Regions from separate parts of the Streptomyces sp. NPDC046876 genome, predicted to be linked through region 1. Evidence: riboswitches for the same ligand, from Rfam matches in the RefSeq annotation. Region 1 holds a riboswitch; the other holds the start of a gene.
The links. Region 1 has a riboswitch for cobalamin ahead of ABZ924_RS13925 (energy-coupling factor ABC transporter permease). Riboswitches for the same ligand answer to the same signal wherever they lie in the genome.
Positions count from the first base shown of each region.

Region 1 (15,049 bases):
CAAGGAGAACGCCTCGATCTCCGGCGCCGAGGTCGGCTGCCAGGGCGAGGTCGGCTCGGCCTGCTCGATGGCGGCCGGCGCCCTCGCGGAGGTCCTCGGCGGCACCCCCGAGCAGGTCGAGAACGCGGCCGAGATCGGTATGGAGCACAACCTGGGCCTGACCTGCGACCCGGTCGGCGGCCTGGTGCAGATCCCGTGCATCGAGCGCAACGGCATGGCGGCGGTCAAGGCCGTCACCGCGGCCAAGATGGCCATGCGCGGCGACGGCTCCCACAAGGTCTCCCTGGACAAGGTCATCAAGACCATGAAGGAGACCGGCGCCGACATGAAGATCAAGTACAAGGAGACCGCCCGCGGCGGCCTCGCGGTCAACGTCATCGAATGCTGACCCGGCTGACGGTCTGATCCGGCTGTCGGTCCGACCCGCCTGGAGGGCCCGGCGCACACGGTGCGCCGGGCCCTTCCGTCGTGCCGGTGCAACGGGCCCGACACCGGCTCCGGTGGGGCAATCGCCGGGGATTGTCCGGGTGTTGAGGTTTGGGAGGGGGTTGGTCACGCTTCAGGGCGAACCGTGCCGACAGGGCTGGTTGGGGGGTGATCTTCTGCGCCATGGTGATCACGTGACGTCGCGGCCACACCCCCGGCGGCCGGCCAACCGCCGTGAACCGCAGCCCTTTTGCGTAATGGAGGACTTCACCATGGCAAGCATCCGCACCGCCCGTGTGATCGCCGCGCTCGCAGCGCTCCCCCTCGCCGTCGCGCTCTGCGCCGGCACCGCCCAGGCCGACAACGGGGCCGGGGCGGGGACGGCGTCGAACGCCTCCGTCGGCGAGATCTTCGCCAGCGGCGTCGCCGGCTGCAACGCCGGCAACTCCGCCACCGTGCAGCAGGCGGCCACCGGCTCCGGGGCCTCGAACCAGGGCAACGGCTCCCAGGTCAACGGCGCGGACGCCACGGTCGTCGGCCAGGGCAACGGGCACGGGGTGTTCACCTTCGGCCCCCTGCCGTAGCCGCACGGTGACCCAGCGGGCCCGTCTCTCCCCGGGGAGGCGGGCCCGTGCGCGTTCCTGTGGGAAGAGGGGCCCACGGGCCCCCGCAGTGGGGACCTTCGGCCCGGCGGGTGCGGGGCCCGCGTGGACTAGCTTCCGGGAGAGGGTCCTCCGTCCCCACCGTTCCCTCAGTTTCTTCCGTTCCCCTCCCCCTCCCCGCTGCAGAGAGGCGCACCGCCCATGACCGGCATCGAGCACCGCGTCCTTTCGATCCGACTGGAGGGCGCCGCGCGGCCCGTCCCCCTGCTGGCGGCCTTCACGTACCGCTGCGAGCGGCCCTACGAGCTCACCCTCGACTTCGAGGGCGGCGGCAGACACATCGCCCGGTGGGTGTTCTCCCGGGACCTGCTGCTCGACGGCGAGAGCCGCACCACCGGCGAGGGCGACATCCGGGTGTGGCCGGGGCGGCGCGGCAGCGAGCCGCGGGTGTGCCTCGCCTTCAGCGGCGGCGGCCGGAGCTGCGTGGTCTCCGCCCGCGCGAAGGACGTGCGGGCGCTGTGCCGGCGGCTGGTCGAGCTGGTGCCGCGGGGCGAGGAGCCGCGCCACTACGACCTGGATGCGGAGGTCAGCGGACTCCTGTCCCGTTAGTCCGATTTCTTTTGATTTGCCGGAACCGTGCGTGCGCCGGGTGTGTCCTCAGCAGTGACAGCAGTCCCCGTCTCAGAAGGAACAGGGGGACGTCATGAACCACCTCCGCCGCCGGCAGACCGTGGCCCTGGCCACGGGGGCCCTGCTCACCGCCGGGATCACCCTCGCCGCACCGGCCTCCACCGCCGCCGTCCCGGCCGCGGCCGGCGCCGTGCACGCCGGCGCGCCGACCCCGCTCGTCGTCAATGCCCGCTGGGCCGGGCACTGCTCGTACGACCGGATCGTCATCGACCTCAGGGGCCGGGTGCCCGACGTCACCGTCACCCGCGTCCCGAAGCTGGTCCACGACGGATCCGGGAAGCCCGTCCCGCTCGCCGGCAAGTACTTCCTGCAGATCCGCCTGCATCCCGCCGCCGCCCACCTGGAGGACGGCAGGAGCAGCTACCGCGGCCCCACGCTCGTCAGGACGCACCTGACGGCGCTGCGGGGCCTGGCGCTGACCGGCGACTTCGAGGGGTACGTGACCTTCGGCGCCGCCTTCGACACCAAGCCGTCCTTCACCTCGTTCAAGCTGCACTCCCCCGAGCGGTTCGTCCTCGACGTCGCGCACCGCAACGTGTGCTGCTGACACGGGCATCCGGGCCGACCGCCCGGCGGTTACGCCGCCGGGCGGCCAGACGGCGGGCGGTCACGCCGCCGGCTCGCCGGGCCCGACCGGGACGCCGCCGTGGACCTGCCCCTGCTGGACGAGGCGAGCGCCCTCGCCCTGCTGGGCGGGATCACCGGCGCACCGCGTCGCGGCCGAGCCGGAGGCCGCCCGCCGGCTGGTCCGGCTGGTCCGGCTGGTCCGGCTGTGCGGGCGGCTGCCCCTCGCGCTGCGGATCGTCGGCGCCGAGCTGGCCGCGCTCCCCCACCGGGAACTCCCCCGCCTCGCCGCCTGTTTGGAGGAGGAGCGGGCCCGCCTCGACGTTCTCGACGGGGTGCGGGCAGGGCGGCTCCTCGACTACCGCGCGCTGCCCGCCCCGGCGCAGGCCCTGCTGCGCGGCCTGGGGCTGCTCGACGCCCCGGACTGCACCGCCTCGGCGGCCGCCGCCGAGGAGGCCCTCGACGCCCTGGTGGCGGCGGGGCCCGGCCCGACGGCCGCCTGCGTCCCCGCCCCGGCATGCTGGCCGGGCCGCGCGCCGATCCGGTGCGCTGGCTGGGGGCCGAGCGGGACGCCCTCGCCGCGACCGTACGGCAGGCCGCGCGGGTGGACCCGTACGCCTGCCGGGAGCCGGCGGCGGCCGCTGAATACGTCTTCGATGTGCGCAGCGACCTGGCCGGCTGCCAGGCGCTCCAGGAGGCGGGCCTAGCCGAGGCCCGCTCCGCCGACGACCGCACCGGGGGCAGGCGCACGGCCCGCGCGGCATCGGGCAGGTCCTGCTGGCCCGCGGCCGCACGGACGAGGCCCTGACAGTCCTGCGCGAGGCGCTGGCCGTGGCGGAGTCGGGCGGGGCTTCCTCGCCCCGGATGTGCATGCTGCGCTGGGTCGCGGACGCGCACCGCATCGCCGGCCGCCGCACCGAGGCGGAGGCCGCGTTCCGGGAGGTCCTGGCCTTCACGGCGGGCTGCGGCGACCTGGAGCCGAGCCTGGTCCGGGCCCTGGCGGTACCGCCCCTGGCCCGCGCCCTCCTCGCCGCGGGCGACCCGGCCGCGGCCCGCCACCTGCTGGAGAAGGCCGTAACGGGCTGCCGCCGCATGGACCCCCGCCGCCTCCTGACCCAACCAGAGTCGGCCCTGGCGGAGTTGTCGACGTAGCAGTCGACCGGGCGAGTGACACGCCCACGTCGCAGACGCTCAGGGTGCACAGGATCTCGGTCCGCCGCTGCCCCTATTCTTCTCTCACATCGACCAGGTCACACACGGGGGTGCGTCGAATGAGCATGGAAATTGCGGAGTTGGTCCAGGAAGCCGGACCCTACGTGACGGCAGCCCTCGGAGCATACGGTCATGCGGTACTGACGCGTGTGGAAAACGCGGCCGCTGACTCGACCGCCGCAATCGGCCAAAGGGTGTTGGAGGCCGTCTGGCGCCGCCGCGACCCCGAAGGCCGCGCGACACTCGAGACAGCCGTTCAGAACGCTGCCGAGGAGGTCGACGATCCCGACGCGCTGGCGGCACTGCGCCTGCAGATCAAGCGCGCCCTGCGTGACGATCCCGACCTGCTCAATGAGCTCGCCGCTCTTCTGCCTGCGCCTGCCGGAGCAGGGACGGTCAACGCATCGGGCGAGCGCGCCATCGCCGCCCAGTCCATCGGCGTTGCCATCACCGGCGACAACAACTCCATCGGCGGACACCCGGCCACCACCACTCCGGCGACGGCGTGAGGATCGAGGCGTCCGGCCCCGGATCGATTGCCGCTCAGAACATCGGCACAGCCATCACGGGTGACGTCATCCTGCAGGCAGAGATGCTGCACTCGGCTCGGGATGTTCAAGCTCCCGCCGGAACCACCAATCTGAGGATGCCTGGCCTGTTCCTGGGCCGCGAAGAGGAACTCGCCTGGATCGAACTCGACATGGCTGCCGGGCGGGAATCCGCTGTCGCCTCGGTGTCAGCCATCCACGGTCTTGGCGGCACCGGAAAGAGCACCCTCGCCCTCCACTACGCCCACCGCCACCGGGACACCCACGGCCTCGTGTGGTGGATCACCGCCGACTCGCCGGCACGCATCGAGCAGTCCTTTGCCGCACTCGCCCTGCGCCTGTTCCCGGCCTGGGCCGGGTCGGCATCGACCGAACAGCAGGCGCAGTGGGCCCTGACCTGGCTCGACTGGCACCCCGGCTGGCTACTGATCTTCGATAACGTCGAGGACCCGCGAGATCTTGACCCTTATACGGGCGCCTTGAGGGGGCAGATCATCGCCACCAGCCGCAAGGCGGCCGGTTGGCCGCGCACCACCCGCACCCTGTCACTCGGCATCCTGCCGAGTGACCAGGCTGCGGACCTCATCTGCCGCCACGCCTTGGACGAGGCGCCGACACCACGCCAGGTCCAGGATGCCCGCGCGCTCGCCTCCGCACTCGGCCACTTGCCCTTGGCCCTGGAACAGGCCGGTGCATACCTGGCCCAGAACCCCACCATCGGCTTCGACGCCTACCGCCGGCGGCTGTCCACAAAGCTCGGCAAAGCGGCCGAAGGCACAGCCCCCGAACGCACCATCGCCCGCATCTGGAGCCAAACCCTCAAGACCCTGAACAGTCGCTGCCCGCTGGCGGTCACCATCCTCCAGACCCTCTCATGGCTCGCGCCGGACGACATTCCTGTCGCCCTGCTCGAAGCAGCAGACACAGAGGCCGACGACCTCCACGAAGCCCTCGGCATCCTGCGTGCCTACAGCATGGTCACTCTCAGCCGGAATACGGTCAGCGTTCACCGTCTTGTTCAGACGGTCCTCAGGCATCATGGGGTCGAGCATGGCGAGGTCCCGGCCGGACGAAGAGAGGCCGAGCTGCTCCTGCACAGGGTGGTGGCCGCCCTCCCCGAGCCCCCAGACTCCGAGCCATCCGGCGAATGGGACACCTTCCTGCCGCACCTCATCGCTCTGGCAATCACCACCCCACGTGGTCACCGCGACAGCTTTCTTGCCGGCCGTTATGCCGCCGCTGCCCAATATTTGGCCCAACGCGGTCATAATTCCCGCGCCGTCCCACTCCTGCAGGCGGCTCTCGCCCAGTGCGAAGAGGTGCTTGGTGACACTCAGCGCATCACCCTTGCCGTACGCGGCAACCTCGCAACCGCCCACCTCGACTCCGGAGACTTCGCGCAGGCCATCGCGCTGCTGGAGGAAACCCATGCGCAGTGTGAGCGCGCACTCGGGGGTTCCCACCCCGATACCCTCACTGTCTGCCGCAACCTCGCGGACGCTTGCCGCGCATCGGGCGACTTGACCCGTGCCATCTCGTTGCACGAAAGCACCCTCACCCTGCGACAGGAAGTCCTCGGCGACGCCCATTCGCACACTCTCGACAGTCGCATCGGTCTGGCCGAGGCCTACGCAGCCTCGGGTGATCTGGTGCGGGCCATCGCATTCCAGGAGGCCACTCTTGCTCTCTGCGAGCGTGTGCTCGGTGATGTGAGCCGCGAGGCGCTGTCCAGCCGCAGCAGCCTCGCGGCCGCGTACTTGTCCTCCGGGAACGCGACCCGCGCCGTCCCTCTCTATGAAACGGTGCTCGCCCAGCGGCAACGAGCACTCGGCGAGGGCCATCCAGACGTCCTGTCCAGCCGTGCCAATCTCGCCTTGGCCTACCGAGGCGCCGGCGAACTGAACCGCGCCGTCACGATCCTCGAGACGGCTCTGGCGCAATGCGAGCAGGTGCACGGCGACGCCCACCCGGAAACCCTGACCGTCCGTACCAACCTTGCCCACACATTGCACGAAGTCGGCGACCTGGCCCGTGCCATCCCCATGCTGGAAACCAGCCTGGCCCACCACCAGCAACTGCTCGGCGATACCCATCCCTATACGCTCAGCTCCCAGAACGGGCTCGCCAATGCGTACCTGGAGGCCGGTGACCCGGCAGGCGCCATTTCGCTGTACGAGACCACACTCGGCCACCGCATTGAGCTTCTGGGCGAGACCCATCCGCACACCCTGGCCACACGCAGTGGTCTCGCCAACGCGTACCTGGTCATCGGCGATCTACACAAGGCCATCCCCGCGTTGGAGACGGCTCTCGCTCAGTGTCAGGAGATCCTCGGCGCCTCTCACCCCGACACGGTGGCCAACCGCATCAGCCTGGCCAGATCGTTCGAACTGGCCGGCGATCCGACTCGGGCCATCCCTTTGATGGAGGCGAGTCTGGATCATTGCGAGCAGGCCCTGGGCAACGCCCACCCCCACACCCTGGTCAGTCGTAACAACCTTGCCAACGCATATCGAGAAGCCGGTGACCTTGTTCGCGCCATTCCGCTTCTCAAAACCTCCTTTGCCGAATGTGAACGAGTTCTCGGCGAAGCCCACCCCACCACGCTGATCAGCCTCGGGAACCTCGCAGGGGCCCACCTGCAGTCCGGGGACGTGCCCCGCGCCATCTCCATGCTGGAAGCCGCGCTGACCCTGTCCGAGCAAGCCCTCAGCGACACCCACCCCACTGCCCTGCGCAGCCGCAGCAACCTGGCCTTCGCATACCGGGCGGCCGGACGAATCGATCGAGCGATCCCCCTATTCCGGACCGCACTGGCTCAGTACGAGCAGGTCTTCGGCGACGTGCACCCCGAAACCGTCACTCTTCGCCACAACCTCGCTGTCACGTACTTGGAGGCGGGAGAGGCAGTACTCGCCGTTCCCCTGTTCGAGGCCACGCTTGCTCGATCGGCGCACATGCTCAGTGACAGCGAACAGGACACCCTGCGCCGCTTTCTCGCCGCCCATCCTCGTCGGCCGGGTGCCCACACGGAGTCCGCCGGCTAGCGGTGTTCGGGGTTGGGGAAGTCGAAGCGGCAGCCGGCGTCCCATCGGGAGCGCTGGTTGCCGTGGGCGGGGATGCCGCCGGAGCGTTTGAGCAGGGCCGCCAGGTGCATCAGGTTCCACGACATGAAGGTCGTGTTGCGGTTGGTGAAGTCGTTCTCGGGGCCGCCCGAACCCGGATCGAGGTACGAGGGTCCGGGGCCGGCCTCGCCGATCCATCCGGCGTCGGCCTGCGGGGGGACCGTGTAGCCCAGGTGCTGGAGGCTGTAGAGGATGTTCATGGCGCAGTGCTTCACGCCGTCCTCGTTGCCGGTGACGAGGGCGCCGCCCACACGCCCGTAGTAGGCGTACTGGCCCTGCTCGTTCAGGAGCGAGGAGCAGGCGTAGAGCCGTTCGATGACCTGCTTCATCACCGAGCTGTTGTCGCCGAGCCAGATGGGGCCGCACAGGACGAGGATGTCGGCGGCCATGATCTCGCTGTAGAGGACCGGCCACTGGTCGTTCTCCCAGCCGTGCTCGGTCATGTCCGGCCAGACGCCGGTGGCGATGTCGTGGTCGACGGCGCGGATCAGGGAGGTGCGGGCGCCGGCCGACTCCATGACGGCGCGGCTCCTGGAGATCAGGCCCTCGGTGTTGCTGGTCTCGGGCGAGCGCTTGAGCGTGCAGTTGACGTACACGGCGCTCAGGTCGGAGTAGTCGTGTTCGGTGGCCACTGGGACAGCCTGTGCAGCCGTGGGCCGCCCCGCCACCGGGGCGCGGCCGTACGGGCGTGCCGCGCGTCGGGGTGCGGGAGCGGAAGGGCGCCGGGGCGTGCGCCGGTCGTACGCCGGGGCGGGGAACTTCCGTGGCCCGGGCACCGGTTCGCGTGCGGCGTGGGCACCGCGGCGCGGCCCGGCGGCCGCAAGCGGAACGGGCGGCGGCTGCCGGGGGCCGGAAGCCGGGTTGTTTCGGGTCCATGCGGCCGAATAGGGTCAGCGGGCCTTGGTGTACGGGAAACCGGTGCAAGACCGGTGCGGCCCTCGCCACTGTGAACGGGAAGTCCGGCTCTACTCCTGCGGGAAGCCACTGGGCGGCGCGGGGGGATCCGCATCGCCCGGGAAGGCGGAGCCAGGGCATCAGCACCCGTGAGCCAGGAGACCGGCCGGGGCGCGTTGTCCATCCACGAGGTGCTGGAGAGGTCTCCCACTCATGCATATAGCCGAGGGCTTCCTGCCCCCCTGGCACGCGGTCGCCTGGGGCGTCGCGTCCGCTCCCTTCGTCGTCCACGGCGCCCGTGCGCTCACCCGCGAGGTGAAGGCCAACCCCGAGAGCACGCTGCTGCTCGGCGCGTCCGGGGCGTTCACGTTCGTCCTGTCCGCCCTGAAGATCCCCTCGGTGACGGGCAGTTGCTCGCACCCCACCGGGACCGGGCTCGGCGCGATCCTCTTCCGGCCGCCGATCATGGCGGTGCTCGGCACGATCACCCTGCTCTTCCAGGCGCTGCTGCTGGCGCACGGCGGGCTGACGACCCTCGGCGCGAACGTCTTCTCCATGGCGATCGCCGGGCCCTGGGCGGGCTACGGGATCTACGCGCTGCTGCGGCGCTTCGACGCACCGCTGATGGTGTCGGTGTTCCTCGGGGCGTTCTTCGCCGACCTGGTCACCTACTGCGTGACCTCGGTGCAGCTCGCGCTGGCCTTCCCGGACCCGGGCACCGGCTTCCTCGGCGCGCTCGGCAAGTTCGGCGGCATCTTCGCCGTCACCCAGATCCCGCTGGCCGTGAGCGAGGGCCTGCTCACCGTCCTGGTGATGCGGCTGCTGATGCAGTCCAGCAAGTCCGACCTGGTCCGGCTGGGCGTCGCCAAGCTGACCGCGGGCCGCAGCGAGCAGAAGGCGACGGTGTGAGGGGCATGAGCCGGAACGCGAAGATCAACGGCCTGCTGCTGCTCCTGGTGGCGGCCCTCGCCGTCCTGCCGATCGCGCTGGGGCTCGGCGAGGGGAAGGAGGAGCCGTTCTCGGGCTCCGACAACCAGGCCGAGGCGGCCATCACCGAGCTCAAGCCGGACTACGAGCCGTGGTTCTCGCCGCTGTACGAACCGCCCTCCGCCGAGGTGGAGTCGGCGCTGTTCGCCCTCCAGGCGGCGCTCGGCGCGGGGGTGCTCGCGTACTACTTCGGCGTCCGCAAGGGCCGCCGCCAGGGCGCGGCCGCCGCAGCCGCCGCATCGGCCGATGCCGCCGCGGCCGATGCCGCCGCCCCGGCCGGTGCCGCAGCCACCCCCGCGGCCGCGGAGTCATAGGCGGTGCTGCCGATCGACGTGGCCGCGCACAGCAGTCGCTGGCGCGGCCGCCACCCGCTGGAGAAGGCCCTGCTGGGGCTCGGCCTGACCGTCACCGCCGTGTGCCTGCCGCCCTGGCCCGGCGGCCCCCTGGTGGCCGCCGCGACCCTGGCCGTGCTGCTCGGGCCGGCCGGGGTCCCCGGGCGGCAGCTGTGGCGGGCCTTCCGGATCCCGCTCGGCTTCTGCTTCACCGGGGCGGTGCCGCTGCTGTTCGCGGTGGGCGGGGCGGCGGGACCCGTCTCGCTGGCCCCCGACGGCCCCCGGCACGCCGCCGAGCTGCTGCTGCGTACGTCGGCGGCCTCGCTCGGCGTGCTGCTGTTCGCGTTCACCACCCCCGTCTCGGACGTGCTGCCCCGGCTGGCCAGGGCCGGCGTCCCCGCGCCCGTGGTGGACGTGGCACTCGTCATGTACCGGATCGGGTTCCTGCTGCTGGATTCCCTGGACCGGGTCAAGCGCGCCCAGGCGGCCCGCCTGGGGCACGCGGGTCGGGCGGCGGTGTGGCGGTCCCTGGCCGGGCTCGCCGCGACCTCCTTCGTCCGGGCCTTCGACCGCGCGGCGCGGCTCCAGTCGGGCCTGGCCGGGCGCGGCTACGACGGGACGCTGCGGGTCCTCGTCCCCGAGGCGGCGCTGTCGTGGCGCTTCCTCGCGGCCTCGGCGGCCCTGCTGGCCGGCCTGGTCGCGCTGACTCTCACCCTGAAGGGCGTGTACCTGTGAACCCGTTGGTGGAACTGGCCGGCGCCGGCTACGCGTACGAGGACGGCCCCCCGGTGCTGACCGGCGTGGACTTCGCCATCGCCGAGGGGCGCGCGCTGGTCCTGCTGGGCCGCAACGGCAGCGGCAAGACCACGCTGATGCGGCTGCTCAGCGGCGGCCTGCGGCCCGCCGCGGGCGAGCTGCGCCTCGACGGCAGCGCGGTGTCGTACGACCGGGCGGGCCTGACCCGGCTGCGCACCGCGGTCCAGCTGGTCGTCCAGGACCCGGACGACCAGCTGTTCGCCGCCTCCGTCGAGCAGGACGTGTCGTTCGGCCCGATGAACCTGGGCCTGCCCGTGGAGGAGGTGCGGGCCCGGGTGGACTCGGCGCTGGCGGCGCTCGACATCACGGCGCTGCGGGACCGCCCGACGCACCTGCTCTCGTACGGGCAGCGCAAGCGTGCGGCGATCGCGGGCGCGGTGGCGATGGCCCCGCGGGTGCTGATCCTGGACGAGCCGACGGCCGGCCTCGACCCCGACGGCCAGGAACGGCTGCTGGACACCCTGGCCGGGCTCCGCTCGCGCGGGACGACGGTGGTGATGGCCACGCACGACGTCGACCTGGCCGTGCGCTGGGCCGACGACGCGGCGGTGCTGACCCCGTCCGGGATCCGCTTCGGCCCGGCGCCGCAGCTGCTGTCGGACCCGGAGCTGCTGGCGGGGGCGGGCCTGCGCCAGGCCTGGGCCCCGGCGGTGGCGGCGCTGCTGCGGGCCCGGGACCTGCTGGGGGCGCAGGCGGCGGGACCGAAGACCCCGGAGGCGCTGGCCTCCTGGCACTGACGGACGGCCCGGGACGCTGCCGGCTTCCGGGCCGGCGGCTCCGGGGGCCGGTGCCCGCGGCCCCCGTCCCGGGGCTCCCTAGGATGACGGCATGTCGCTGCCGCACGCCATCCTCACCGCCCTGCTCGAGAAGCCCTCGTCGGGGCTGGAGCTGACCCGGCGGTTCGACAAGTCGATCGGGTACTTCTGGTCCGCGACGCACCAGCAGATCTACCGGGAGCTCGGCCGGCTGGAGGAGGCCGGGCTGATCCGGGCGCTGCCAAGCGAGGTGCCCGTACGGGGGCAGAAGAAGGAGTACGAGGTGCTGCCGGCCGGCGGCGCGGAGCTCGCCCGGTGGGTGGGCGAGAGCCAGGACCCCAAGGCCATCCGGGATCCGCTGCTGCTGCGGATCCGGGCGGCGGCCGTCGTCGGGCCGCAGGGGCTGGCCGCGGAGCTGCGGCGCCACCTGGAGCTCCACCGCAGGCAGCTGGCGGTGTACGAGGCCATCGAGGCCAAGGACTTCCCGCCGGAGCGGGACTCCGACGAGGACAGGCTGCGCCGGCTCGTGCTGCACGGCGGGACCGGCCTGGAGACGTTCTGGCTGCGGTGGCTGGAGGAGGCCCTCGCCGAGGTCGAGGACATGACGGGGCCCGGGCCGGAGCCGGACCGGCCCGCCGCGACGGGCTGACCCGCGGGGCTGACCCGCGGGCTGGTGTGCGGGGCTGACCCGGGCGGGCCGAGGCCGGGCACGCTGACGCCCCCGTCCCGCCCGGCAGGGGCGGCACGGGGGCGTGGCACGGGGCTTACTTGTTCAGGGAGGCCCAGAACTCGTCGAAGCTCATCAGGCCGTCGCCGTTCGTGTCCTTGGCGGCGATGACGGCGTCCGCGACCGGGCCGGTGACGAACGGGTCGCCCATCTCCGCCATGGCCTGCCGGAACTCGTCGGCCGTGACGAAGCCGTCGCCGTCCACGTCGAACCGGCCGAACGTCGTCCGCGCGCTCTCGATGTCCGCCACTGGGATCCACCCCTTCTTGGTGCTCGTTGACCGGCTCAGGGTAGCGCCAGCGGGTCGCCGCCCCGCCCCCGGGTCCCGTTCGGGCGGCAGAAAGAAATTCAATTCCCCCTCCAGAATGCGGAACACATAATTCCGCCCAAGAAATCGGAACGGGACTTGTCACGTTCCGGGGTCACGGCATAACGTACCGGCATTGCCGCCACACCGGGAGCGCAGGGCTCCCAGGGACAAGTGGCATAAAGGGCGATCACACAGGTGACGATCACAACTGACGCATCATTCGAAGTTCTGCCCTTCACCCGCACCTGCCGACATATCTGGGAAGACGGCGACCATGTGCTCATCGGAGTGAGTCCCGGAAACAGCTACTTCAGCTCCGAGCGCATCCGCAGTCTCGCCCGATGGGCGGCTCCCCGGTTCGCGCAGATCGACTTCGTCTACGCCGACCTCCACGTGGACCGTATGTTCGCCGCCTTCGGCCACAGCCCGGAGCACGCGGGCCGGCGCGCCGCGAAAGAGATCAAGGCGGTCCGGCGCCGGATCGTCAAGGGTGTCGAGGAATCCGGGCACCCGCATGCGGAGATCCGCGTGCGCGCCCTTTCCGAGTTCCAGTCGAACCCCGTCTACCAACTACTGCACCGGCGCGTCCTCCATTTCCTGGAGACTGACCCGGAATTCCGCAAGGGCTGTGAGGAGATGGCCCTGCACTTTATCGGCCCGAAGTTGCCGGAGGGTGAATCCGTCACGGCAGAGCAGTTGCAGGTGTGTTTCGACTACCTGGCGGCCGAACTCCCGTTCTTCGTGGACACCCCGAGCATTCTCGACGTTCCGTCGTCCGTGGCGGCCTACCACGTCCGGATGCCGATGACCGACGTCCTCTTCGGCCGCGGCGGGGGCCTGCGCGCCACCCGCAACCAGGCGTACGCCGTCGTACGCCCCGAGCCGGGGCCCGAGCCGGGGCCCGCGCCGGAGCCCGGGACCAGGACCAAGGCCAAGACCCACACCGAATCCGAGACCGAGGCCGAGGCCGAGAGGGGCGTCGATGAGCGTCGAGCAGCATGAGGCCGGCCGGGACCCCGCCGAGCCCCTCCTCGACTTCCCGCTGTCGCGCCGCGGCGACGTGCTGCCCGAGGAGTGCGCCTGGCTGCGGGAGAAGGCGCCGGTCGCGCGCGTCCGCACGCTCACCGGGGACCCGGCCTGGCTGGTGAGCAGCTACGCGCTGGCCAAGCAGGTCCTGGAGGACGAGCGGTTCAGCCTCAAGGACACGGCCCGGCCCGGCGTGCCGCGCCAGTACGCGCTGACGATTCCGCCCGAGGTCGTCAACAACATGGGCAACATCAACAGCGCCGGCCTGCGCAGTGCGGTGATGAAGGCGCTGAACCCGCGGCAGCCCGGGCTCCGGGACGCGCTGCACGCCGCCGCTCACGGACTCGTGGACGCCCTCGTGTCCGAGGGCGGGCCCGCAGACCTCCGGGCGGGGTTCGCCGACCCCTTCTCGGCGGCGCTGCACTGCCGGGTGCTGGGGGTGCCGTTCGAGGACTGGCGGCGTCTGATGTCGGGGCTGGACGTCGCGTTCATGACCGCACGCGAGCCGTTCGCCGACTCGGCGCTCAACTGGTACAAGGACGTGGGCTACTTCGCCGACCGGCTCCGGGAGCAGCTCGCCCTGCCCGCCGAGCAGCGTACGGGGCTGCTCGGCACGTTCGCGGGGCTGAGGGAGGCCGACCCGGAATCGGCGCACCTGACCGACGAGATGTTCGCGACGGTCGCGGTGTCGCTGTTCGGGGCGGGCGCGGTGTCCACCTCGGCGTTCCTGGTCCTCGCGGTGCTGGCACTGCTCCAGCGGCCGGAGCTCATCGGCTACCTGCGCCGGCATCCCGAGCGCATGGGGAAGGCGGTCGAGGAGCTGCTGCGCTGGAACCTTTCCGTGGGCGACGGCCTGCCGCGCATCGCGCTGGCCGACGTCCGGGTCGGGGACGTGCTCGTCAGGGAGGGCGAGCTCGTTCTGGTCCTGCTGGAAGGGGCCAACTTCGACCCGGAGGCCTTCGCCGACCCGGGCCGGCTGGACCTGGAGCGTGAAAGCCCCCACCCGCACTTGGCGTTCGGAGCCGGCCGGCACTTCTGCCCGGCCTCCGCCCTGGGCCGGGCGCACGCCGAGATCGCGCTGGAGGTGCTGGTGGACCGGCTGCCGGGGCTCCGGCTCGCGGTGCCCGCCGAGAACCTGGTCTGGCGTACGGGCTTCATCAAGCGGCTGCCGGAGCGTCTCCCGGTCGCCTGGTGAGGAGGCGGCGGCGCCCCGGGAGTTGTGCGAGCTCCCGGGGCGCCGCTGCTGACGGGCTGCAGGCGGGTCGGCGGCCGAGCTGCTGCCGGCTACCGGAAGACGCCGGTGTGGCCGAGCGAGTAGCGGCCGGGCTGCGGGTAGACGGCCAGGCCGTGCGGGCCGCCGCCCACGGGGATGCGGGCCAGCTGCCGGCCGGTGGCGGTGTCGATGGCGTACACCTCGGAGTTGTAGCGGCCCGAGAGCCACAGCACCTTGCCGTCGGCGGAGACGCCGCCCATGTCGGGGCTGCCGCCGTTCGGGAGGTCCCATTTCTTGGTGAGCTCGTTCTTGCGGAAGTCGAAGACCGAGATGGTGCCCTCACCGCGGTTGGAGATGTACATCTCGCGGGAGTCGCGGCTGATGTACAGGCCGTGGCAGCCCTTTCCGGTGGGCAGCAGCCGCGGCGTGTCGAACGCGTCGCCGCTGAGCACCCACATGCCGTGCGCCATCATGTCCGCGACGTAGAAGGTCTTGCCGTCCGGGGAGATCTTGACGTCCTGCGGCATGGCGCCCTCGAAGGGCAGCTTCTGCTTGGCGATGACCGCCATCTTCTCGGTGTCGACCTTGAGGAGTTCGCCGGAGAACTCGCACGAGACGATGAAGTAGCGGCCGTCCGCGGAGAAGTCGGCGTGGTTGACGCCGAGGCACTTCACGGGCAGCGTCTTGACCCGGTCCATCGTGTGCGCGTCGCGGAAGACGAGCTCCTTGTCCATCGAGGCCATGACGACCGCGTACTTGCCGTTCGGCGTGAAGTACAGGTTGTACGGGTCGTGCACCTCGACGGGCTCGCCCGCCTCGCCG
Region 1 is NZ_JBEYXK010000019.1:29,228-44,276, forward strand. Features, by position in the region: gene ABZ924_RS13875 (L-serine ammonia-lyase) at 1-388, shown strand, start outside; gene ABZ924_RS13880 (hypothetical protein) at 699-1,010, shown strand; gene ABZ924_RS13885 (SsgA family sporulation/cell division regulator) at 1,230-1,637, shown strand; gene ABZ924_RS13890 (hypothetical protein) at 1,732-2,265, shown strand; gene ABZ924_RS13895 (hypothetical protein) at 2,417-2,551, opposite strand; gene ABZ924_RS13900 (hypothetical protein) at 2,800-3,090, shown strand; gene ABZ924_RS13905 (tetratricopeptide repeat protein) at 3,060-3,434, shown strand; gene ABZ924_RS13910 (hypothetical protein) at 3,554-4,003, shown strand; gene fxsT (FxSxx-COOH system tetratricopeptide repeat protein) at 4,000-7,089, shown strand; gene ABZ924_RS13920 (flavodoxin family protein) at 7,086-7,799, opposite strand; cobalamin riboswitch at 8,028-8,247, shown strand; gene ABZ924_RS13925 (energy-coupling factor ABC transporter permease) at 8,275-8,970, shown strand; gene ABZ924_RS13930 (energy-coupling factor ABC transporter substrate-binding protein) at 8,976-9,362, shown strand; gene cbiQ (cobalt ECF transporter T component CbiQ) at 9,366-10,115, shown strand; gene ABZ924_RS13940 (ATP-binding cassette domain-containing protein) at 10,112-10,933, shown strand; gene ABZ924_RS13945 (PadR family transcriptional regulator) at 11,025-11,600, shown strand; gene ABZ924_RS13950 (EF-hand domain-containing protein) at 11,716-11,928, opposite strand; gene ABZ924_RS13955 (tRNA-dependent cyclodipeptide synthase) at 12,184-12,990, shown strand; gene ABZ924_RS13960 (cytochrome P450) at 12,971-14,209, shown strand; gene ABZ924_RS13965 (YncE family protein) at 14,299-15,049, opposite strand, start outside.

Region 2 (15,049 bases), on a different contig from region 1:
ATCTTGACGGCCGCCTGGTCCGGGTCGAGGTCGGTCGCGCACATCACCACATGGCGCACCCGCTCGCTGCGCGGGTCCTCGTCGAGGCTGTAGAGCGTCGGAATGCCGAGCTCGGACGTGGCGTCGTAGAAGGTGGTGCGGATCCCCTTGCGCTCCACTTCGCGCAGCGAACGGGTCAGCTCCTCCGACGCGTTGTCGAACTCGATCCGGGGCAGCGGCAGGCGCTGGAGCCAGGTCAGCGCGATGGAATCGCGCTCCACGACCTCGCAGATGCCGTTCAGCAGGGCCCGGTTGATGTCGGTGTGGGTGGCGCAGCCCGTCGAGATGGGCATGGTGAACCGCTCACCCGGGGTGAGGGGCGGTATGTGCAGCCACACCGACACCGCCGGGACCATCACGGGCCGGCCCTCCGTCAGCGACCAGGCGGTCGTCCAGCGGATCGGCTCCGCCGGGTCCGGCAGCGTCAGCGGGCAGTTCGGGTGCGCCAGTTCGGTGCTGCTGAGTTGCGGGAAGCCGGTGATGTCGGCAGCCCGGTCGCCCAGCTCCTCCGCGGTGGCCCACACCAGGTCCTTCGGCAGGACACAGCTGGAGTACCGCTCCAGCGCCTCGGCGATGGAGATGGCCCTCGCGCGCTGTGGATCGGTGCCGCCGCCCCCACCGCCGAGTTCGACTCCCGAGGGGCGGCTGCTGGTCGACCGTACGTTGGGCTGGACGTGCTCGAGCTCGCCCATCGTGGCGGAGTACACGGCCAGGCCGGAGGACTCGGGCGATATCCGGGTCACCCTCCCGATGAGCCCACCGCCGTGCGACACGAGCGCGTCGAGCCGGCGCAGCCCTTCGGGGAGCGCCTCAGGGAGTGCTTCGCGGAGTGCCTCGGGGAGTGCCCCGGGAACGTCATACGCTCCGCCGGGAGGCCTGGTGCCGCTCACGTCCAACATTTGACGAACCTTTCCGGAAACCACTGGGTAATTCACAGCTCCGCGCATTCCCGCCGGCCGGCCCATTCCGCCGCGCCGGGCAAAAAGGAGGCGGGCGGGGCGTATACCGGGTGTGCGGGGTGTCGGTTTCCCGGTCAGTCCCAGGCGTGCGTGTTCGCCACCGGCCACCGCGAGAGGCCCAACTGCTCCACACGGTCGGCGAGGCCCTGCTTAAGAGCGGGAACCTCGCTGATGGAGGCCATGGTCGGGCGGGTTTCGGCCTGCGCCGCTCCCCCACTGCCGGCCAGGAGGCAGGCCACTGCCACGGCCCCCAGGATGGCGGCGCCGGCCCTCGGACAGGTCTTGTCCCCGAGCCTCGCGCGGATTACCCAGCTATTCATCGTTCCCCCGATGCGACAGCCAATTGTTCGGCGAGATGAAATATGCCAGTGCGGGAAGTGCGCGGGCGGCAGGTACGACTGCAACTTCATGCAGGCATTGGCTGCATGGGGATGCAGCGGCGGGGCCCGGACGACGACCGCCCCCCGTGCCGCGGCGCAAGGGGCGCGACGGTACGGGGGGCGGTGTGGAAGGCGCTGTACGGGAAGGGTGGCGTCAGGCGGCGGCGTCGGTTTCCTGGATGAAGCCCAGGATGCGGGTGTTGACCAGGGTCGCGTGGTCTATCTGGGGGCCGTGGCCCGTGCCGGTCAGGATTTCGGCCCGGGCCCCCGGGATCAGGCGGGGGACGCGTTCCCGTTGGCGCTGCGGGTGCACGAGGAGACTCCGCTTGCCCATGACCAGGTAGAGCGGGGTGGTGATCGAGCGCAGGGCCTCCTCGGAGAGGGGGAGCGGGGCCGGGCGGCGGATGCGGAAGGCGCGGGCGCCCGCGTGGACCATGGCGCGCAGTTCGGGGACGACGAGGACCGGCTGCTCCAGCCACTTGGCGAGGCGCGGGCGCAGGGCCTTGGGGGCGAAGCTGGCGAAGAGGCTGATGAAGATCCAGGCGAAGAAGCGCAGGCCGACCTTCTCCAGGCCGCCCGGGTCGAGCAGGGTCACCGAGGCGAGGCGGCCCGGGCGGCGGTGGGCCTGGTTGAGCACCAGCCAGCCCCCGTAGGAGGAACCGACGAGGTGGACGCGGTCGAGGCCGAGGGCGTCGAGGGCCTCGTCGAGCCACTGGGCGGCGCGCTCGGGCTGCCACATGGGCTCGCGGTGGATGCTGCGGCCGGCGTCGCCGGGGGTGTCGAGGGCGTAGACGGGGCGTTCGGCGCTGAGCGCGGGGGTGTTGGGGTACCACATCGCGGAACAGGAGCCGGCGCCGTGGATGAGGACCACCGGCGTACGGGACTCGGCGGCCGGGTCGGCCGGGCCGTAGCGGTAGACGTGGGTGGTGCCGAAGCTCGTCTCCACGTCCGCCTCCGAGCGGGCGGGCGCGCCCAGGGCGTACAGGGCGTCGCAGGCGGCGAAGTACCGGTCGCGCAAGGTGTCGTTGACGTAGCGGCCGACATCGCGGCGCGGGCGGGAGCCGGGGCGGGTGGTGGTGTCGGGCACGGTGGCGCCTCCTGCGAGATCGTTTCCGTTCGTGGTACGACCGTATCATGTTGGTGGTACGGGCGTATCATCAAGCTGTTTCCGCTGTGTCTGGGGCTGACTGAGAGGTGGGTGCGGGCGTGCCGAAGCGCGTGGACCACGAGGAGCGGCGTGCCGAGATCGCCGACGCGCTCGTGCGGGTCGCCGGGCGGCGCGGGCTGCATGCCGTCGGCATGCGCGACGTGGCGGCCGAGGCGGGGGTGTCGCTGCGGCTGGTGCAGTACTACTTCGAGACCAAGGAGAAGCTGCTCCTGTACGGGCTCCAGCACCTCACGGACCGGTTCACCGCCCGCGTGGGCGCCCGCCTCGCCGCCGCCGGGCCGGGAAGGGGATCGGCGCCGGGGTCGGGGTCGGCGCCGGGGCCGAGGGCGGTGGCGGAGGCGCTGCTGCTCGCGTCACTCCCGACCGACGAGGAGAGCCGCACCTTCCACCTCCTCTACACCTCGTACGCGATCCTGTCCGTCACCGACGAGGCGCTGGCCGCCCAGCCGTTCATCGACAACCCCGATGCCGCCGAGGACGCCCTGGCCGGACTGATCGGCCGGGCTCAGGACGCCGGCCTGGCCGACCCCGGTGCCGACGCGCGCACGGAGGCGATCGGCCTGCTGGCCATGGCCGCGGGGATGGGCACGAGCATCCTCGTGGGCCAGCGGGGCCCCGAGTCGGCCACCGCGGTGCTGCGCCACCACCTGGACCGGATCTTCACGCCTCCTGCAGCGGCTTCGCGGGACAGGAGCGCAGCACCGGGGAGGTCGTGACGGGGCCGTAGCGGGCGAGGGCGTCGACGACCTCCTCCAGGCGTCCGGCCTGCGGGCAGTGGCGGGGCTCCCGCCCCGCGGGCGCGGCGGCCGGCGCGTTCCTGGTCGCGCCGCCCGGCCCGCAGGGGCCGGCCTTCCCGCGGCAGGCGGCCGCGACGTTCAGCGGGGTGTCGGCGCGGCCGCTGCCGCACCCTGCCCTGGTGGTGGGCAGCACCGCCGACCCGTACGGCTCCCCCGCGGCGGCCGCCGGTTTCGCGGCGCGGTGGCGGGCGCGCCGGCACCCGGCCGTACGGGCACCTCAACTCCGCCTCCGGCCCGGGCTCCTGGCCGGAGGGGCGTGAGCTGCTGGAATTCCTCACCCAGTCCTTTTCCCGTTCCTGATCAATCCGCCTCCCGAACCGTCCCGAGCCCGAGGCGGGCGAGGCGCTCGGGGTCGGTGAGGATGTCGAGGGCGACGATCCTGCCGTCCCGGACGGTGAACGCCATGACCGACAGCGGCGCGCCGTCGGCGCTGCGGGAGACCACGCCGGGGATCCCGTTGACCAGCGCCGGGTACGCGGCCTCGGCGAACCGGGCGAACGTGATCGCCTGCGAGGCCACGTCCTGCGCGCCCCGGCGGACCAGGCTCGGCCGCAGTGCGCCGCCGTCGGAGCGGGCCACGACCTCCGGGTCGAGCAGCTCCAGGAGCGCGCGGAGGTCGCCGCCGCGCGAGGCGGCCAGGAAGGCGTCGACGATCTCCCGGGTGCGCACCAGGTCCGGGTCGGGCGCCGGTACGGCCCCCTGGACGCGGCGGCGCGCCCGGCTGGCCAGCTGCCGCGTCGTCGCCGCGGTGCGGCCGAGGACCGGGGCGATCTCGTCGAACGGGACAGCGAACAGGTCGTGCAGGACGAAGGCCACCCGCTCCGCCGGGGCGAGCGTCTCCAACACCACCAGCAGGGCGATCCCCACCGAGTCGGCCATGAGCATCTCGTACTCGGGGTCCGTGCCGGCCAACCCCGTGACCACCGGGTCGGGGAGGCGGACCCGGCCGTCCTGGTCGTGGAGCGACTCCTCGGCGCGCGTCGTGCGGGAGCGCAGCATGTCCAGGCACACCCGGCCGGTGACCGTGGTCAGCCAACCGCCCAGGTTCTCCACGCCGGTGACGTCTGAGCGGTTCAGCCGGATCCAGGTCTCCTGGACGGCGTCCTCGCTCTCGCTGAGCGAGCCCAGCATCCGGTAGGCCACCGCCCGCAGATGGGTCCGGTGCTCCTCGAACCGCCGGGCCAGGGCTTCCTTCTCGCTCACCTGTCACATCCTCGCGTCGCACTGCGCACCGGACTGCTCGCTGCTGCCCCTCCAACGCTCCGGTCAACACGGCGGGTTCCCGGATCATCCGTCCTGCCGGTCGGCAGTCACCCCGGCGCCCGCCTGCACGTTGTGCCGTCCGCCACGTCCCGTACCAGGCCCGTACGCGGCCCGTACGCAAGCCCGTACGCCCCCACCCGAAGGCAGGACAGACCCATGCGGACGACCACCGTCACTCGCACCGCCGTCGCGGCCGCCCTGGCCACCGCGCTCGCCCTGGGCGGCGCCGCCACCGCGACCGCCGCCACCGCGGCCCCCGCCCCCTCACCGGACGACGGCTGGACCGGCGAGGGGGGCCTCTCCCTCAACCGGGAGGACAACCAGCGCGTCGACGCGTACCTCGACCGGGCGCAGGAGGCGGAGAAGTCCATCAGCCCCCGGGTCAGGGCGGCCGCCTGGATCACCGGCGCGGAGCTGACGGGCTTCGACCACCGGCTCAAGTCCCCCGACTCCCTCAAGCGCAAGGTGGCCACCTCGCTCGAGGAGCACCCGGAGCAGAACGTCGACACCGTCCTCGCCGGCATCGGCGACGCCGTCCGCTACACGCTCCAGTGGCCGGACGAGGAGTACACCGAAGGAGTGGCCACCGCCGCCCGGCTGCTCTCCGACTGGGGCAACGACAGCACCAAGTGGTCCAACACCTGGGGCCGCGCCCAGGGGTACAAGGGGCTGAACACCGGCTGGCGGGCCCCGCGCTCGGGGCAGCTCTTCGAGGTCCAGTTCCACACCCCGGCGAGCAAGTGGGCGCAGGAGGCCACCCACAAGCTGTACGAGGAGCAGCGCCTGCCCGGCACGAGCCCCGAGCGGAAGAAGGAGCTCCAGGCGCAGCAGAACGCGATCTTCGCGTCGGTGCCCGTCCCGCCGGGCGCGGACCGGCTGACGGCGCCCGGGCCCGTACGCCTGCCGGCGCCCGCGCCCCTGGGCAGGCGACGCTGAGGCGGGCCGTCAGCGGTCCGCGGCACTCACCGCGGCGCCCAGCTCCGTGACGAGCTCCTCCGGCAGCCCCATCATGCGCAGGGTGGCCGGCACGGACGGACCCAGGGCGGCCACGGACTCGGCGACCCCGCGGAAGTACCTCCGGGCCGCGGCCCGGTCCCCGCGGTCCCCGGCGATCCGGCCGAGGCCGGCGAGGCAGCGCACCCGGTTGCCGAGGCTCTTGACCCAGTGGGGGTCGATCCGGTCCAGCGCATCGGTGTAGAGCCGCTCCGCCTCCTGCGGCAGCCCCTCCAGCAGGGCGATGTCGCCGAGGCCGCGCAGCGCCGCGGCGAGGGCGGCGGGGCTGCCGCTGCCGCGGGCGAGGTGGGCGGCAGCGGTGTAGTCGTCGCGGGCCGCGTCCCGGTCGTGGGGGAGGCGGTGGTCGCCCCGGTTGACCAGGAGGTCCGCGGAGTCCTCCACAGCGCCGAGCTCCTCGGTGAGGGTGAGGGCCCGGTCGGTCAGCGCGAGCGCCCGCGCGCCGTCGCCGCGGGCGCCCGCGAGACCGGCGAGGGCGTCCAGGGCCAGCGCGGTGCCCCACCGGTCGCCGAGCGTGCGGAACCGCTCGGCCGCCGCGTCGAAGGCCTGCTCGGCGCCCTCGGCGTCGCCCGCGCCGAGGGTCGCGTACCCGGACACGTACCGGGCTGCCGCACCAGCCCACGGTTCGGGGCAGTCGCGCTGGGCGGAGACGAGCTCGAACGCGGCCACGGCGTCCCGGGGGTCGTGGGCGTCGGTTTCGCCCGCGTGGCGCATCATCCACAGCAGCAGGACCACCGGGTAGCGGCCCGGGCGGTCGCCCGGCCACGCGGCGGCCAGCGCCTTCTGCGCCGCGGCGCGGTGGCGCTCCCAGACGGGACGGCCGGCCGCGGTGGACGCCGCGAGCAGGACGCAGGCGGCGTACTCCTCGCCGAGACCGGCCACGGCGGTGGCGTCGACCGCCTCCAGCAGGGCGGCGGCCTGCGGGGCCGCCGCGGCGGACGCGCCGCGGATCCACAGGGCGGTCGAGGCCGCGGCGAGCAGTTCCACGGCGGTGCCCGCCTCGCCCGCACCGACCGCCCAGCGCAGTGCGGCCAGGAGGTTGTCGTGCTCGGCCGCGACGCGCGGCAGCCACTGCAGCTGTTCGGCGCGCAGCAGGTGCGGGGCCGCCGAGCGGTGCAGGTCCAGCAGATGGCGGGCGTGGGCCTGACGGGTGGCCTCCGCCTCGGCCGCGCCCGCCGCCTCCAGCCGTTCGGCGGCGTACGCGCGGACCGTCTCCAGCATCCGGTAGCGCCCGGCGCCCACGGCCTCCACCAGGGACTTGTCGACCAGCGACTCCAGGGTGTCGGCGTCCGTGCCGCACACCGCCCGCACGGAGGCCGCCGTCGCGCCGCCCGCGAAGACCGTGAACCGCCGGGCGGCGCGCTGCTCGTCCTGCGTGAGCAGGTCCCAGCTCCAGGCGACCACCGAGCGCATGGTGCGGTGCCGTTCGGCGGAGGTGCGGCTGCCGCGGGAGGTGATCCCGAGGAGGTCGTCGAGGCGGCCGGCGAGGTCCTCGGGGTCCAGGGTGCGCAGGCGTGCCGCGGCGAGCTCGATCGCGAGGGGCAGGCCGTCGAGGGCCGTGCAGATCCGCCGTACGACCTCGGGATCGCCGGTCGGGCCGTGGCGTACGGCCCGGGCCCGGTCGGCGAAGAGCCGTACGGCGGCCGCCGCGTCCAGCGGCCGGACCTGCCGGACGTGCTCGCCGATGACGCCGAGCGGTTCGCGGCTGGTGGCCAGCACGCGCAGCCGGGGGCAGGCGGCCAGCAGGCGGGCCGCGAGGGCGGCTGCCTCGTCGACGAGGTGCTCGCAGTTGTCCAGGACGAGCAGGAGCGGCCGGTCGGCCAGGGCCGCGATCAGGCGGTCGAGCGCGGTCCGCGCAGGGCCGTCCCCCATCTGGAGGCCGTTCTCGCGCAGCCCGAGCGCACCCAGCACGGCCTGCGCGGTCTGCACGGTCTGCACGGCCTGAGCGGCCTGAGCGGCCTGAACGGTCTGCGCGATCTGTCCCGGCTGCCCCGCGTACGCCCCGTGGCCCGCCGGTCCGCCGGCGCCCAGTGACGCCAGCTCCACGAAGCAGACGTCGTCGGCGGCGACGGCCGTGCCCGCGACCTCGACGGCCAGCCGGGTCTTGCCGACCCCGCCGGGGCCGATCAGCGTGACCAGCCGGGCCACGCGCAACAGCCCGGCGGCCTCGGCCACTTCCTCCTCCCGGCCCACGAAGGAGGTCAGCTGGGCGGGCGGCGCGCAGGGCGAGGGCGCCGGGGCGGTGTCCAGCAACTCGCGGTGGAGCGAGAGCAGTTCGGCCGACGGATCGGCGCCCAGCTCCTCGGCCAGGTGCCGCCGGGTCTCCTCGAACACCACCAGCGCCTCGGCCTGCCCGCCCTGGGCGAACAGGGCCCGCATCAGCAGCCCGGCCAGCCGCTCCCGCAGCGGGTGCCGGCCGACCAGCTCGCGCAGCTCCGGTACGGCCGCGCGGTGTTCGCCGAGCCGGAGCTCGGCCTCGATCCGGTCCTCCAGGGCCGCGAGCCGGGCCTCTTCCAGCCGCCCCGCCGCGGCGCGGGCCGTCTCGCTCCCGTCGAGCCCGTCCAGCGCGGGACCGCGCCACAGCTGCAGCGCCCGGCGCAGTACGGCGGCGGCCCGGGCGGGGTCGCCCTCGGCCAGGGCGGTGCGCCCTTCGGCGGCCAGCGCCTCGAAGCGCGCGGCGTCCACCGACCCGTCCGGGACCGCGATCCGGTAGCCGGCGCCGACGCGTTCGATGGCGGCCGCCTGCCCCAGGACCGTACGCAGCCTGGACACCTGGGACTGGAGGGCGTGCGCGGAAACGTTCCCGCCCGGCTCGATCTCCTCGGCCAGCCGCTCCGCCGACACCACCGCGCCGGGGCGGATCAGCAGCAGCGCCAGCAGGGCGCGCCGCGCGGGTCCGCCGAGCGGTACACGGCTGCCGTCGTCGTGCCGTGCCTGCGTCTCACCGAGGATGCCGAACCTCATGCCGGCGATTATCCACCCGGTGATCCGCCTGCTGATCCACCCGTGGAATCAAGGCAGTTCAGGAAGGTCGGACCAGTCGGGCCGCTCAGCCGGCGATCGGCCCGAGCCAGGTCCCGCCCGACACGTCGACCGTCTGACCGGTCACCCACCGCCCCTGCGGGCCGGCCAGGAAGCCCACCACGTCCGCGACGTCCTCCGGCTCGCCGATCCGCCCGAGCGCGCTGATCGCCTCCAGGCCGGCGACGACCTCGGGGACCGCGGTGTAGCCGGCGGTCAGGTCGGTGCGGACGGCGCCGGGCGCGACCGTGTTGACGGTGATCCCGCGGCGGCCCAGCTCATTGGCGAGCGAGGGGCCCATGGCCTCCAGGGCCGCCTTGCTGACCGTGTAGCCGATCTGGGTGGAGACGGCGAAGCGGCTGGCCGTCGAGCCCATGTTGATGATGCGGCCGCCGTCGTTCAGCAGCGGCAGCGCCCGCTGGATCACGAAGAGCGGCGTGCTCACGTTGACGGCCATGAGCAGGGCGAACTCGTCCTCCGCGAGCTGGCCGATCGAGCGGCCGGAGATGATGCCGGCGTTGTTGACCAGGATGTCCAGGCCCTCGGCGCCGTGCTCCTCCAGCCCGCGGACCAGCCCCTCGAACAGCCGGTCCACCGCGCCGGCCTCCCCGAAGCGGGCCCCGACGGCGAAGGCGCGCCCGCCGGCCGCGGTGATCCGGGCCACCGTCTCCTCGGCGGCGGCCTCGTTGGCTCCGTAGTGCACCGCGACCAGCGCACCCTCGGCGGCCAGCCGCAGCGCGACGGCCCGTCCGATGCCGCGCGACCCGCCGGTCACCAGTGCGGTCCTGCCGGTCAGCTGCTGCTCGCCCATGTCCGTACTCCTCGGCTTCCGTGTGCTCGGTGTCCCCGGCGGACCCGGCGACGAGCTCACTTTCGGCGGCGGCGCTCACCGCGGCCTCACCTCCGGCTCACCACCGCTCACACCACCCGGCGGGCGCCGAGAGAATTTCACGAAACGGAAAAGCCATTCCGCTATGCGGTAGACTGCCCAGACTCCCAGGTGCCCTCGACCCTCCCAGGAGTCCGCATCATGGACATCTACGCTCAGGTCATGAACGCAAGTGCCGCCGGCGCCCTCGCCGCCGTCAAAGACGCCGACCGCAAGCACGTCTTTCACTCCTGGTCGGCGCAGGAGCTCATCGACCCGCTCGCCGTCGCCGGGGCCGAGGGTTCGTACTTCTGGGACTACGAGGGCAAGCGCTACCTCGACTTCTCCAGCGCCCTCGTCTACACCAACATCGGCTACCAGCACCCCAAGGTGACCGCCGCGATCCAGGAGCAGGCCGCCCGCCTGTGCACGGTCGCGCCCGGCTTCGCCGTCGACGTCCGCTCCGAGGCGGCCCGCCTGATCGCCCGGCGCACGCCCGGCGACCTGGACAAGATCTTCTTCACCAACGGCGGCGCCGAGGCCGTCGAGAACGCCGTCCGGATGGCCCGCCTGCACACCGGCCGGCCCAAGGTGCTGTCCGCCTACCGCTCGTACCACGGCGCCACCTCCGCCGCGATCAACCTGACCGGCGACGCCCGCCGCTTCGGCAACGACAGCGCGACCGCGGGCGTGGTGCACTTCTGGGGGCCGTTCGCCTACCGCTCGCCCTTCTACTCCGCCTCCGAGGCCGAGGAGTGCGAGCGCGCCCTGGCGCACCTGGAGGACACCATCGTCTTCGAGGGCCCGCAGTCCGTCGCCGCGGTCATCCTGGAGACCGTCGGCGGCGCCCCGGGCGTGCTCGTGCACCCGGCGGGCTACCTGGCGGGCGTGCGGGAGCTCTGCGACCGGTACGGGATCGTCTTCATCCTGGACGAGGTGATGGTCGGCTTCGGCCGGACCGGGAAGTGGTTCGCCGCCGAGCACTGGGACGTCACCCCCGACCTGCTCTGCTTCGCCAAGGGCGTCAACAGCGGCTACGTCCCGCTCGGCGGCGTCGCCATCTCCGCCGCCATCGCCGAGACCTTCGCCCGGCGCCCCTACCCGGGGGGCCTGACGTACTCCGGGCACGTGCTCGCCTGCGCCGCCGCCGTCGCCACGATCACCGTGATGGAGGAGGAGGGCATCGTCGAGCAGTCCGCCCGCACCGGCGCCGAGCTGCTGGGTCCGGGCCTGCGCGCCCTCGCCGAGCGGCACCCCTCGGTCGGCGAGGTCCGGGGCCTGGGCACCTTCTGGGCGCTGGAGCTCGTACGGGACCGGGCCACGCGGGAGCCGCTCGTGCCGTACAACGCCGCGGGCGCCGACAACGCCCCGATGGCCGCGTTCGCCGCCGCCTGCAAGAAGGGCGGGCTGTGGCCGCTGACCGCCGGCAACCGCATCCACGTCGCCCCGCCGTGCAACATCGCGGCCGACGACGTGGCCAAGGGGCTGGCCGTCCTCGACGAAGCCCTCTCGGTGGCCGACGCGCACACCCTCTGACCTGCGCCGTCAGAGGGACGCCCAAGCCGCGGGGGCCCGTTCTCGGAGGATCGGCGCCATTACGAACAGCACGTGAACGTGCTGAAATCCGACAGAGCACCTACGGACCGGGATGCACGTCAGTCCCGGGGCGGTCCCACGGGGACTGAACGGCGGGGGGCGGGCCGCGGGCCCGCCGGACGCCGGGCGTACGGGATCCAGCCAGCCGGACTCCGCGTACCCGAAGGAAGACAGCGCATGAGCAAGCACGTCCTGGCCCAGAACCAGTACGGCAAGGCCGAGAACCGTATCGTCAAGGTCACCCGCAAGGGCAGCGACGGCTCCTGGCACGAGATCCGCGACCTCAACGTCTCGGTCGCGCTGCGCGGCGAGTTCCGCGACGTCCACCTCACCGGCGACAACACCAACTGCCTGCCGACCGACACCACCAAGAACACGGTGTACGCCTTCGGCAAGGAACACGGCATCGACTCCCCCGAGGCCTTCGGCATCCTGCTGGCCAAGCACTTCGTCTCCTCGCAGGCGCCGATCCGCGAGGCGCAGATCCGCATCGAGGAGTTCGCCTGGGAGCGGATCCCGGTGCCCACGCGCAAGGAGCAGCACTCCTTCGTCCGCAAGGGCCAGGAGGTGCGCACCGCGCAGATCACGTACAGCGAGACCACCGGCCTGCAGGTCATCTCCGGCCTGAAGGACCTGACCGTGATGAACTCGACGAACTCCGAGTTCCACGGCTACATCAAGGACGAGTACACGACGCTCAAGGAGGCGTACGACCGCATCCTGGCGACCAAGGTCACCGCGCGCTGGGCGCACTCGGCGCTGGCCGCCGACGACGCCGCGTTCGACTGGGACCGGTCGTACAGGAAGGTCCGCAAGCACATGCTGGAGGCCTTCGCCGAGACGTACTCGTACTCGCTCCAGCAGACCCTGAACCAGATGGCCGAGCGGGTGCTCGACAACTGCCCGCGGGTCAACGAGGTGCGCCTGAACCTCCCCAACAAGCACCACTTCCTGGTGGACCTGGAGCCGTTCGGCCTCAAGAACGACAACGAGGTCTACTTCGCGGCGGACCGCATGTACGGCCTCATCGAGGGCACCGTCCACCGCGACGGCGTACAGCCGGTCATCGCGACGAGCGACTGGATCGTGGCCTAGGCGTCCGAGGACGGCGGCCCGGCGTCCGCCTCCGGTTCGCCGAGCCGGAGGTTCCAGCGCCCGGCGCGCCCGGTGAGCGTGGTGACGTGGCCGGGCCGGACGTCGAGCCGCCAGAACGCCGTGGCCGGCAGGTCGAGGGCGTGCACCACGGCCGCCCGTACGACGGCCTGCTCGACGACCGCGCGGTGCGTGCCGGGGGCCAGGCCGGCCAGTTCGGCGCCGACGCGGGCGGTCAGTGCGGCGAGGGACTCCCCGCCGGGCGGCGCGTACGCGGGATCGGTCAGCCAGCTCCGGATGCCCTCGGGATCCTCGGCGGCGACCTCGTCCAGGGTCCGCCCCGCCCAACGGCCGGTGTCCTGGCCGCGCAGGCCCTCGTATCCGGGGCAGGGGGCGCCGTGGCCGAACCTCGCCCGTCGAACGGAGTCGTCGAACGGCGCTGTGACGAACCGAACTCGTACGACTCCGCTCTTCATAAAGGGAGCATAAGCGGGGTACCGTCTCGGACGACAACCAAACAAGACGACGGTACGACGGAAGCCGGTGGAAATCCGGCACGGTCGCGCCACTGTGAACCCGCCCGCGAGGGAGGGAAGTCAGACCCGCCACCGTCGTTGCGAGCACCACTGACCGGGACGCGTGTTCCCTCTGGAGGTACCTGCCATGGCCAACCCCGCCGTGCCCGCTTCGGCCCCTGCCGTTGCCCCGATCTCGCTCTCCGCGCTCGCCCCGTGGGCGGTCTTCGCCGGCATCCTGATGCTCGTCCTGCTCTACCTCGTCGGTGCCGAACAGGGCGCCACCGCCCTCTTCGAGGGCGACACCGTCCACGAGTGGATGCACGACGGCCGCCACCTGCTCGGTTTCCCCTGCCACTGATCCACGATCCGCCGATCCACTGATCTGCCGATCCGCTGATCCGCTGATCCCCGCGATCTGCAAGGGAAGCCCATGAACCCCATCTCCCCCCGCCTCCTGCTGGTGCGGGGCATGCTCGCCGGCCTGTTCGCCGGTGCGGCCGCGTTCCTCGTCGCGTACGTACTCGGCGAGTCCAAGGTCGACGCGGCCATCGCCCTCGAGGAGGCCGCCTCCGCCGGGCACGACCACGCCGAGGAGGGCCCGGTCAGCCGGGCCCTGCAGGCCACGGCCGGCCTCGGCACCGGCACGCTGCTGTACGGCGTCGCGTTCGGCGGCATCGCCGCCCTCGTCTTCTGCTACGCCCTCGGCCGCATCGGCCGCTTCGGCCCGCGGGCCACGGCGGCCCTCGTCGCCGGCGGCCTGTTCGTCACCCTCAACCTGGTGCCGTTCCTCAAGTACCCCTCCAACCCGCCGGCCGTCGGCGACCCCGACACCGTCGTCACGAGGACCACGCTCTTCGTGCTGATGATCGCGCTGAGCGTGCTGCTGGGCGTGGGTGCACTGATCCTGGGCCGGCGCCTGGCGCCCGGGATGGGCAACTGGAACGCCTCGGTCGTCGCCTCGCTGGCCTTCGTCGCCGCGGTCGGGATCGCGTACGCGTTCCTGCCGGCCGTCAACGAGGTCCCCGAGGACTTCCCGGCCACCCTCATCTGGCAGTTCCGCCTCGCGACCCTGGGCATCCAGACCGCGATGTGGACGACTTTCGGCCTCGCCTTCGGTTTTCTTGCCGAACGGGCCCTTGTCCCCGCCGCCGCCCCCAAGGAGGCTGTTCAGCTGACGAGTTGACCAGTGAGGGGCCGGTGATACATGCAGACGGCGATCTGCCGGACGGCGTTCTGCCGATGGCGCGGATGGACCGGTGCGGTCCCGTTCTGGCTCAACTCCGTCGTCCTGGTGCTGGCCCCTTTCACCGCCGTCACGCTGCTGGCCCAGATCGGCATCATCGCGGCCCTGGCCGCGGTCGGCGGCCTGGTCCGCCACCTCTGGTACGGCGACTACGGCCACCCGGCCATTCACCTCGCCGCCGCCCTCATGGGGGCGGCGGCGGTGGCGTTCGTGGTGGTCTGACGGCGCGTTCCGCGGCCCCGTCCGCCGTCGGGCGTGTGACGCGACGTCAGTCCCCGGCGTTGTCAACGGTGCCGAGGGGCCGGGACGGAGTCCACTGCTCTGAGGAGGACCGGCCGCCGGAGCCGGTGCATCGGACCGGGAGGACATTCCATGCTCCGCGCCAAGTGGGTGGTCGGCGTGCTGACGGCGGTTCTGTTGGGCACCGGGATAGGGCTGCTGCGGGGCACCGAGGGCGCCCGGGTCGCGCCCGCCGGCGCCGCCGACGCCCTGCCGTCCCGGGCCCTGGGCCTGTCCGGGCACCGGCGGCTCGTCGAGCAGCTGGAGCATGCGGGGCGACACGCGCCGGGGAAGGGGTCGCGTCCCTCCCGGGCCGCGGCCATCACCCCGCTGCGGGCCGCTCGGCCGCTGCGGCTGTACATCCCCAGCCTGGGCGCGGACCTGCCGTTCGGCGAGCCCGGCGACCCGGGCGGTGCGACGGCCGGTGACGGCGAGGAGGCTGCCTGGGAGTCCGACAGCCCGGCTCCGGGAGCGGCGGGCACGGCCGTCGTCAACGCGGAGGACCTGCGGCTCGGCGAACTGCGGCGGGGACTGACGGTCGAGGTCGCGCGGGCCGACGGCCGTACCGCTGTCTTCACCGTGGACGCGGTCTCGCCGGCCGGGGTCACCGGTCGCGGGCAGCGGCCAGGGCGGGCCCGCCTCAGGCTGGTCAGCGGGGAGACCACGGTCCTGGCCCGGCTGACCGGGCAGCGCCACACCGGGCAGAGCGACGACTGAGCACGGCGGGACGGGCCCGGCGGCGCACCGCACGGGCCGGGTCGGCCGAGGCCGTGTCCCGCGCCGTGGCGGCCGGGCTGCGGTCCCGTGTCAGCCGT
Region 2 is NZ_JBEYXK010000072.1:822-15,870, reverse strand. Features, by position in the region: gene ABZ924_RS28250 (YcaO-like family protein) at 1-782, opposite strand, end outside; gene ABZ924_RS28245 (hypothetical protein) at 1,073-1,243, opposite strand; gene ABZ924_RS28240 (alpha/beta fold hydrolase) at 1,533-2,465, opposite strand; gene ABZ924_RS28235 (TetR/AcrR family transcriptional regulator) at 2,585-3,262, shown strand; gene ABZ924_RS28230 (hypothetical protein) at 3,207-3,476, opposite strand; gene ABZ924_RS28225 (alpha/beta hydrolase) at 3,364-3,603, shown strand; gene ABZ924_RS28220 (sigma-70 family RNA polymerase sigma factor) at 3,644-4,546, opposite strand; gene ABZ924_RS28215 (ATP nucleotide 3'-pyrophosphokinase) at 4,763-5,542, shown strand; gene ABZ924_RS28210 (BTAD domain-containing putative transcriptional regulator) at 5,552-8,581, opposite strand; gene ABZ924_RS28205 (SDR family oxidoreductase) at 8,667-9,449, opposite strand; gene ABZ924_RS28200 (aspartate aminotransferase family protein) at 9,690-11,042, shown strand; gene pucL (factor-independent urate hydroxylase) at 11,280-12,197, shown strand; gene ABZ924_RS28190 (histidine phosphatase family protein) at 12,194-12,670, opposite strand; cobalamin riboswitch at 12,670-12,819, shown strand; gene ABZ924_RS28185 (CbtB domain-containing protein) at 12,858-13,070, shown strand; gene ABZ924_RS28180 (CbtA family protein) at 13,143-13,895, shown strand; gene ABZ924_RS28175 (hypothetical protein) at 13,917-14,177, shown strand; gene ABZ924_RS28170 (class F sortase) at 14,328-14,951, shown strand.
Region 2: linked by a shared signal. The riboswitch ahead of ABZ924_RS28185 (CbtB domain-containing protein) and the one ahead of ABZ924_RS13925 (energy-coupling factor ABC transporter permease) in region 1 are both predicted to bind cobalamin.